Regions from separate parts of the Rahnella sp. RFA10(1/100) genome, predicted to be linked through region 2. Evidence: riboswitches for the same ligand, from Rfam matches in the RefSeq annotation. Region 2 holds a riboswitch; each other region holds the start of a gene.
The links. Region 2 has a riboswitch for thiamine pyrophosphate ahead of thiB (thiamine ABC transporter substrate binding subunit). Riboswitches for the same ligand answer to the same signal wherever they lie in the genome.

Region 1: it holds a riboswitch for thiamine pyrophosphate, as region 2 does, so the genes downstream of both, thiC (phosphomethylpyrimidine synthase ThiC) here and thiB (thiamine ABC transporter substrate binding subunit) in region 2, are expected to answer to the same signal.
Region 3: it holds a riboswitch for thiamine pyrophosphate, as region 2 does, so the genes downstream of both, thiM (hydroxyethylthiazole kinase) here and thiB (thiamine ABC transporter substrate binding subunit) in region 2, are expected to answer to the same signal.

What each region holds. Positions count from the first base shown of each region.
Region 1 is NZ_SEWR01000016.1:7,496-10,703, forward strand. It holds gene nudC (NAD(+) diphosphatase) at 1-507, opposite strand, end outside; gene rsd (sigma D regulator) at 606-1,121, shown strand; TPP riboswitch at 1,207-1,333, shown strand; gene thiC (phosphomethylpyrimidine synthase ThiC) at 1,480-3,208, shown strand, end outside.
Region 2 is NZ_SEWR01000003.1:518,566-521,773, reverse strand. It holds gene thiP (thiamine/thiamine pyrophosphate ABC transporter permease ThiP) at 1-987, opposite strand, end outside; gene thiB (thiamine ABC transporter substrate binding subunit) at 963-1,946, opposite strand; TPP riboswitch at 1,990-2,219, opposite strand; gene sgrR (HTH-type transcriptional regulator SgrR) at 2,260-3,208, opposite strand, start outside.
Region 3 is NZ_SEWR01000002.1:10,352-13,559, forward strand. It holds gene ETV65_RS06780 (DUF3313 domain-containing protein) at 1-646, opposite strand, end outside; gene ETV65_RS06785 (GNAT family N-acetyltransferase) at 785-1,219, opposite strand; TPP riboswitch at 1,373-1,471, shown strand; gene thiM (hydroxyethylthiazole kinase) at 1,506-2,324, shown strand; gene thiD (bifunctional hydroxymethylpyrimidine kinase/phosphomethylpyrimidine kinase) at 2,311-3,111, shown strand; gene ETV65_RS06800 (hypothetical protein) at 3,119-3,208, opposite strand, start outside.

The DNA.
Region 1 (3,208 bases), on a different contig from region 2:
TTCCTCCAGGGTTTCTCCGACTTCAACAAAACCCGCCAGAACCGTGTGAATGCCATTACGATGCCGGACATGCTGTGCCAGCAAAATCTCATCCCCCTTACGGATGGCGACAATAATGCAGGGTGCAATCTGCGGATAATAGCGTTCGCGGCAGTGCCCGCAGAGTGCAGCCCACTCGGTTTTGCTGACATGCATTGCATGCCCGCAGTAGCCGCAGAACTGATGAGATCGATAAAATTCAGACAGCTGTACACCGCGCCCGACCAGCTGGAATAATCCACGATCCTGATCCAGCAACTGACGGGCGGAAAACATATGGTTTGGCATCGCCTGACGAATCAGCCAGACAGGTTCACCCTGCCATTCGCCGATCTGTCGCGCCGTTTTACCGGTCAGAGAAAATTGTGTGGCGCTGCCAAATGGCAGTTCGCCCTCAGGCAGCCATAGCTTGCCGTCCTGGCTGATGACCCACCAGCCATTGTGTTGCTCGGTAATCTGTAATTCCATAATTGTTGTTGCATAACCTCATCGGGACTGACAATCTGAGGGGGATATTCACCTGTTAGTAACTTTTAGTTACGTCTTTATCGCTCACGGAGTCAACCATGCTAAATCGTCTGGAAAGACTGACCCAACGCGTTGGTGGCAATAATGCGTTAGTGGATCAATGGCTGCACGCACGCAAAGAGCTGCTGGTTTCGTACTGCACGTTGGTCGGCCTCAAGCCCAATAAAGAAAAACATACCCCTCTCAATGAAAAAGCGCTGGATAACTTTTGCCATAACCTGGTGGACTATCTGTCTGCCGGTCATTTCCATCTGTATCAGCGGATCATTGATGAAGTTGAAGGTGCGAATAGCCCGATAAAATTGCAGGCTGCAAAAATCTATCCTGCACTGGAACTGAATACTGAAACTATCATGGCTTTCCATGATAGTTACACTGAAAATGATATTGATGATGACAATGCTTTCGCATTTCATTATGCATTATCCGATATAGGTGAAGCGTTAGATGCGCGTTTTCAGCTGGAAGATCAATTAATTATTCTCGCTTTTGATCGCAGCAGTCAGGCAGTAAAGCCACCTGAAAATGAAGAACATCTCGCCAGACCGGTTTAAGACTTTGCCCTACTAAAATCCGGCTAAGATTTGTGATTTTAGTAATAGTTTTAGTTGTAGTTTCAAAAAACGCCTCCTATATTGAGGCTTCTTGTCGGAGTGCCTAGCGCATAATTTTCTCGCGAAGATTACGCCAGGCTGAGACCGTTAATTCGGGATCCGCGGAACCTGATCGGGTTAGTACCCGCGAAGGGAACAAGAGTAATGTTATGCGTTCAGCGTAATCTGGCATCTGCCTGCATCAGGCCGCCTGCGCTCCATCGCCCATTTTTACTCCTGCCGTAAACCTCCAGACAAGCAATTTTCCATCACGTTTTTGCCACGTTTTTACTACGCAAAACAACACAAGGAATTTGCTATGTCGAGTACTCAAAAAACTGTTGTTTCTACAAAGACACCTTCAAACCGCCGTGAACAACGGGCGCAGGCGCAGTCGTTTATCGACAGTCTGCAGGGTGAAGCTTTTCCCAATTCCCGCCGTATTTATCTTGAAACTGACCGCCATGATATCCGCGTACCGATGCGTGAAATCCAGCTCAGCCCGACGCTGGTCGGCGGCGGCAAAGACAATCCACAATTCGAAGAAAATGAAGCGATTCCTGTTTATGATACCGCCGGGCCTTACGGCGATCCGTCGGCAGTTATCGACGTGCATACCGGCCTGGAAAAATTACGCGCCCGCTGGATAAACGCGCGGGCGGACACGGAGGAACTCCCGCAGGTCAGTTCCGGTTTTACCCAGCAGCGACTGGCGGATGAAGGGCTGGACCACCTCCGCTTCGAACACCTGCCCCGCCCGCGCAAAGCCATTGCGGGTAAAAATGTCACACAACTGCATTACGCCCGCAAAGGCATCATCACGCCTGAGATGGAATTTATCGCCGTTCGCGAAAATATGGGGCGTGAACGGATCCGCGGTGACGTTCTGCGTCAGCAACATCCCGGCGAAAGCTTTGGTGCGCATCTGCCCGCCAATATCACCGCAGAGTTTGTAAGACAGGAAGTCGCTGCCGGTCGCGCGATTATTCCCGCCAATATTAACCATCCTGAATCAGAGCCGATGATCATCGGACGCAATTTCCTGGTGAAAGTGAACGCCAACATCGGCAACTCGGCGGTGACGTCTTCTATCGAAGAAGAAGTCGAGAAACTGGTATGGTCGACACGCTGGGGCGCGGATACCGTGATGGATCTCTCCACCGGCCGTTATATACATGAAACCCGTGAGTGGATCCTGCGTAACAGTCCGGTACCTATTGGTACCGTGCCGATTTATCAGGCACTGGAAAAAGTCAACGGCGTGGCCGAAGACCTGAACTGGGAAATGTTTCGCGATACGTTGCTGGAACAGGCCGAACAAGGTGTCGATTACTTCACCATACACGCTGGGGTATTGCTGCGTTACGTGCCGATGACCGCCAAACGCCTGACCGGGATTGTGTCCCGCGGCGGTTCGATCATGGCGAAATGGTGCCTTTCACATCATCAAGAAAGTTTCCTGTATGAGCATTTCCGCGAAATTTGCGAAATCTGTGCCGCCTATGATGTCTCGCTGTCACTGGGCGACGGCCTGCGGCCTGGCTCCATTCAGGATGCCAACGACGAAGCGCAATTTGCCGAATTACGTACATTAGGTGAACTGACCAAAATCGCCTGGGAATATGATGTTCAGGTCATGATCGAAGGACCGGGACATGTGCCGATGCAGATGATCCGCCGCAATATGACCGAAGAACTCGAACATTGCCACGAAGCGCCCTTCTATACCCTCGGCCCGCTGACTACCGATATCGCGCCGGGTTATGACCATTTCACGTCCGGTATTGGTGCCGCAATGATTGGCTGGTTCGGTTGCGCCATGCTCTGTTATGTCACGCCAAAAGAGCATCTCGGCCTGCCTAACAAAGAAGACGTTAAGCAGGGTCTCATCACCTACAAAATCGCAGCACATGCCGCCGATTTAGCGAAAGGACATCCCGGCGCCCAAATCCGTGACAACGCTATGTCAAAAGCACGGTTCGAATTCCGCTGGGAAGACCAGTTTAATCTGGCTCTCGATCCGGCAACGGCTCGTGCCTATCACGATG
Region 2 (3,208 bases):
CTGCCAGAGTGCGGGTTGCTGCAAAACACCCACGGCTGCCCGGTTTACGCCATCAGTAATCACGGCGAGTAACGGCGGCAGGATCAGCAGCAACGCGAGGCCAATCAGCACGGCATCGGCGATGCGGCGCGGCCAGGAATCGTCGGGATTACGCCAGCGCTGAGAATGCGTTTGCCCGACCGGCAACGCCTGACTGAGTTTCTGACTGAGCAATACCAGGGCCAGACAACAAAATAGCTGGATCAGCGCCAGGCTAGCCGCGCGGCTTAAATCGTAGTCGTAGCTCAGCGCCTGATAAATGGCGAGTTCAATGGTCGTCGCCTGCGGACCGCCGCCCAGGGAAAGGACGGTGGCGAAGCTGGCGAAACACAGCATAAAAATTAAGGCGGCAGCGGGGAAAATCTGCCGGCGCAACGCGGGCCATTCCACGAAGCGGAATTGCTGCCAGACATTCATGCCCAGTTGGGCGGCCAGCTGGCGCTGTTCAACAGCGATATTTTCCAGTGCCTGCACTAAAAGACGGGTCGCCAGCGGCAGATTGAAAAACACGTGCGCCAGCAAAATCCCCTGTAATCCATAGGGCGAGAAATGATAATCCATGCCCAGCCAGCCGCAAATCTGCGCCAGCCAGCCCTGCCTGCCGTAGACACTGAGAATGCCAAACACCGCCACCAAAACTGGCAATACCAGCGTCATCGCGCATAAGCGCAATAACAGCTGGCGGCCGGGAAAACGGCGACGGAACAACGTGCGGGCCAGCAAAATGGCCGGCAGCACTGAGCATAGCGCTGAAAGCAGCGCCTGCCAGAAGGTGAAGCGGATCACGTGCCAGAGATAAGGATCCTGCCAGAGGGCGGGGCCGCTCATCTGTGGCGCATGACGCCACAGAGAGCCTAAGGCCAGTGCGGCCACCAGCAACATAGCCAGCGACGCGATGACCCCCGGCCACAGCCAGCGCGGGATCAACGGCTGACGGCGTTCTGCCATGCCTGAATCCACTGGCTGCGGTGAGTGGCGACATCCTGTGCGCTGTATTGCAGGGATTTCGCTGGCACGGTCAGCTGTTTAAAGGCGTCAGGCAGCGGCGTATTCACGACCGGATACATCCAGTTGCCGGTCGGGATCACTTTCTGGAAATCTTCCGTGGTGACGAACTTCATGAACTGTTCAGCCAGTTTAGGTTGCCTGCTGTTTGCCAGCTGCCCTGCAACTTCAACCTGCATATAATGACCTTCAGTGAAGTCCGCTGCGGCGTAGTTATCTTTCTTCTCTTCAACAATATGGTATGCCGGAGAGGTGGTGTAGCTCAGTACCAGATCGCTTTCGCCTTTGAGGAATAAACCGTAAGCCTCGCTCCAGCCTTTGGTGACGGTAACGGTTTTCTTCGCCAGTTTTTGCCAGGCTAGCGGGGCTTTGTCGCCATAAACTTTTTGCATCCACAGCATCAGGCCCAGACCCGGCGTGCTGGTGCGCGGATCCTCATAAATAACTTTCCATTTCTGGTCGCTGTTAATCAGCTCATCAAGGCTTTTTGGCGGGTTCTTGAGTTTATTTTTGTCATAGACGAACGCGAAATAGCCGTAATCGTAAGGCACGAACGTGCTGTCATTCCAGCCACCCGGCACTGTCAGTGTGGCGCTGGTTTTCGGCGCTTTGGCAAATAAACCGGTTTGTTCTGCCGCCTGCAGCAGGTTGTTATCCAGACCGAGGACGACATCAGCTTTGCTGTTTTTACCTTCCATCCGCAGACGGTTCAGCAAAGATACGCCATCTTCCAGCGCCACGTATTTCAGTTCACAGCCGCATTGCGCCTCAAAGGCCTTTTTAATGGCCGGACCGGGGCCCCAGTCGGCAGAGAAAGAATCGTAGGTGTATACCGTCAGAACAGGTTTTGCAGCCAATGCAGGTGCAGAAAGTAACAGCAAGCAGGACAATAATTTTTTCAACTTTGCGCTCCAAAAAAATGAAAGGGCAAAGGATTTTGAGTGAGCATCGCGCAGTCTCAAATCCCTCCGCCGGTATCAACCGGATCAGGTTCGACGGGTCTATATCTCAGCCAAACTTGCTGCGCAGGTGTTGATCCGGCGTCGGGCAGTGCTCGAAATGCTCACGTACTTTGTGTACGCTCTGCTTTCTCCGCGCTGGCCTTCACCGGCTGAACACTTGCTCGCGGCGTTTACATCGCTGCTTTAACAAGTCGGGCACCCCGTTGAGAACGGATGTCATTCTAGTGATTAACGGCGCGATGCGATAGTCCGATTAACTGTCAGGTGGCGCAAACCAGGCGGATTTAAAGTCGAACCAGCCGAGGGTATTCATGCGCACGCCGCGCATACTGCGTTGACCCTGCAATACCAGCCAGTGATGGAACAGCGGGTGGATCTGATGGCTGACCGTCTGTTTCTGACTCCATGTCGCCATCGATAAGTTCCCTGCGTGCCACTGCGCGGCATCGTCGTTCATCTCTTCGCTGAAGCAATGCCTGGCCAGTGGCAATTCGTAGAAATGCGCGAATAATGAAAACTCCAGCGGCAGGGTGAAGTTGGCACTGCCGAGCCATACATCACTTTTAGCGTCGCCGCGGTGCCAGACTGCGTAATCCACTACCTGAGTAATCAGTTCGATACCTTCAGCCACCAGCAGCGGTTTCAGCGCATTACAAATGGCCTGATGTTCGGAGTGCTCGCCGTAAAATGTCAGTGTTATCTGCGTCAGATTTTGCGGTCTGGGCGGACGCGGCTGCGGCGCTTTATGATGCCATCGCGGCAAAAGGCCGTACGCCGGGGACCAGTAGCGCTGATAAATGGGTTCCGCATTATTCAGCAGAGCGATGGGATTGAGTAAATCGCACAACCACTGGCGTGTTTCTTCTGATTGTCCGACCGGTGAGCGCTGGTCAAAAAGCAGGAAATAGCAGCCTTCTTCAAGGCGGCTTTCCAGCTCGCTTTTGCCGGATTCATCGGCCTGAAGCTGCACGCCGGAATGCACCAGCTCTTCACTCAGTTCCGGTAGTACCCAGATATTCACTTCATCAATAAGCGCCCGGAAGCCAAAATAATCGTCAAAGGCGCGGATGCGCAGCTGCGTTTTAATATTACGTACCACGGCGTAAGGACCGGTGCCGACCGGATGGCGGGCAAAATCAGGCAGGGACTGCCATTCCTGTGGCAGGATCATGGCGTGGATATTGCCGAACAGCCATGGCAGC
Region 3 (3,208 bases), on a different contig from region 2:
GCTTGGTATCGTTCGCCAGGCTGTCTACTACAACTTTTAAATCGTTAGCAGTGACTTTCTGAGTATCGTTGGCAACCTGCTTACCGAAGCCTTTACGCACGACTTTAATCACCGGTTTGCCGGTGCTGGCATCGATCAGCTCACCTTCAAAGTAAACTTCAGTATCACGCGTACGATGGCCTGTGGCGGTTTCAGTACCCGCAATAACCAGCGCGACCGGGATGACTTCATAGAACTGCAAACCCTCTGCCGAGGTGTTCACACCGGTGATCGCACCTTTGAAAATCAGTGTGCGCGGCCCTGCGTGATCTGTCAGTGGCATGCGCTCTGCCAGTGCCGGTTTCATGCGGCTGTTGGCGTAATCCAGCACCCCCTGCAAGGTAGCTTTGTCGATTTGTTCCGTTGGCTGAGGTTCCGGATAGAATTTAATCGGTTCGTATTTGATATAAGAATAATTGGCTTTTTTGAAAGCAGGATCTATCCAGCGCAGCACCGGATTACCTGATGCAGTTTTGACTTCCTTCAGACCGGAATAATCACCTAAAAAACCGGAGTATTTTTCTGTCTGGGTAATATGGCTGGTACAACCGGCCAGGAACAGCGCACCGGTCACTGCAGCAATCTGCATCAGTTTCATTGTTTTCATTCATACCCTCGAAATTTTTAAGGAAGCCATCGTATGTATAGCACTGCTGCGGAATTTAACCTCTTAACGACAAAGAAAAAATGATATTCGTCAGAACCACGAAAATAAGGTTTTTCGGGATAATCATTTTCTTCTCAATTATTTCTTTGGTGAATGAAATAAATAGTATTCACCTTTTGGGCTGTCCCCCGCAGAGATGATGGTCCAGCCTTTTGACAGATAAAAAGCGACGGCATTTTTACTCTTGGCTAAACATTTCAGCGATCCCTGACGGGTAAAGGTTTCTTCAGCAGCGTGAAGCAATGCCGAACCTGCACCGGTTCCCTGATACTGCGGATCAACAAACAGGTTATGCAAAAAATTTTCCTGAGTGAAAATTGAGGCGAATCCCAGTAAATGTCCGTCACGTTCTGCGACCAGTATTGTCTCGCCGAGCACTGCCCGGTCAAAATCTTCCAGCTGAAAATCGTCTTCCAGCCATGTCCAGGTGTGCTTGCGCGAGGCCAGATAGAGCGTACGTAAAAACGGGCGGTCGGCTTCTTGATAAGGGCGTACAGTCATTGTTGAGGGCAAGCATTGACTCCTGAGGAAGTTTTTCATCAACGTATGTTATTCAGGTCTGTGCCCAGATACTGCCAGTGAAGCGGAATGAGTTCAATAAGCTTCACTGATTGGTTTTTTAACGCATTTGCTGATTGATCTTCTGACCTCCGCCGCCAATAATGCTCCCTTGACTCGGGGTGCCCGCTGCAAAGCAGGGCTGAGATTTTACCCGTATTACCTGATCTGGATTATGCCAGCGTAGGGAAGTCAGGTATCTCTCCTGATACCGCCTTCTTGAGCGCCGGTAGGGAGACTTATGAATACCCGACCTACCTACATTCCCGGCGCTTTAGCCGCCACTTCTCTGAAACAACTTCGCTTTGCAGCGCCGCTGGTTCACTGCCTGACCAATGACGTGGTGCAATCTTTTACCGCCAACGTCCTGCTGGCGCTGGGCGCATCTCCTGCGATGGTGGTTGATCCCGCCGAAGCGGCACAATTTAGTGCCATCGCCGATGCCCTGCTGGTCAATGTCGGTACGCTGACACATCCCCATGCGCAGGCAATGCTGGCGGCCATTCAGGCAGGCAGTCAGGCCGGAAAGCCCTGGGTACTGGATCCGGTTGCCGTCGGCGGCCTGAACTGGCGTACAGAATTCTGTCGTGAACTCATCACACTTAAACCCGCAGCAATCCGCGGCAATGCCTCCGAAATCCTGGCCCTCAGCGGCGTCAGTGCGTCCGGGCGCGGCGTTGACAGCGGCGATGATTCCTTTTCTGCTTTACCTGCCGCACAGCAACTGGCGCGTGAGACCGGCGCAGTCGTGGCTGTCACCGGTGAAACCGATTATGTCACCGACGGCCAGCGCAGTTGGGCTGTGGCTGGCGGGCACCCGATGATGACCCGAGTGGTGGGAACAGGATGCGCACTATCCGCAGTAGTAGCCGCCTTTGCGGCTTTGCCGGGCGATCGTCTGGATAACGTGGCCGCCGCCTGTCGGGTGATGTCCTGCGCGGGCGAACGCGCCTGTATGGCCGTGAAAGGGCCGGGCAGTTTCACGCCTGAATTCCTCGATAATCTGTATTTAATGGGCGAAGAATGGCTGAACGGCGAGGCAGATAATGAAACGTATTAATGCACTGACGATTGCAGGCACTGATCCGAGTGGCGGGGCAGGGATCCAGGCGGATTTAAAAACCTTTTCGGCGCTTGGCGCGTACGGTACCAGTGTGATCACCGCGCTGGTAGCCCAAAATACCCGTGGTGTGCAGTCGGTCTATAACATTGAGCCAGGGTTTGTTTCAGCACAGCTTGATTCCGTACTGAGCGATGTGCGGATCGACAGTACCAAAATTGGCATGCTGGCAAACAGCCAGATTGTGGAAGCGGTGGCGGAGCGGATCCGGCATTATCAGCCACCGTTTGTGGTGCTGGATACCGTGATGCTGGCGAAAAGTGGCGATCCTTTGCTGCTGCCGGAAGCCGTTGATGCGGTGCGCCGTTTGCTGATCCCGCAGGCTTCGATGATTACGCCAAACCTGCCGGAAGCGGCGGCGTTACTGGAATGTGCGGTCGCAGTGAACGAAACCGAAATGCGTGAGCAGGGAGAAGCACTGCTGGCGATGGGATGTGGCGCAGTGCTGATGAAAGGGGGGCATCTGAGCGATGAGGAAAGCCCTGACTGGCTGTTTACACCGGGTTCCCGCGAGCGGTTTACTGCGCCGCGCGTGAATACCCGACATACTCACGGCACAGGTTGTACGCTGTCGGCCGCGCTGGCCGCTTTACGTCCGCGTCATCAACACTGGGCCGGTGCTGTGCGTGAAGCCAAAGACTATTTACAGCAGGCGCTGATGCAGGCCGATTCACTTGACGTCGGTCACGGCATCGGGCCGGTACATCATTTCCACCGCTGGTGGTAACCACAGATTATGCGAGGCGCAGGGTTTCACTCAGCGCCTGTTCAGCCTGACGGAATTTCGTCAGTGCCTGTTGCAAATGCACGGCATCAAACGGGTT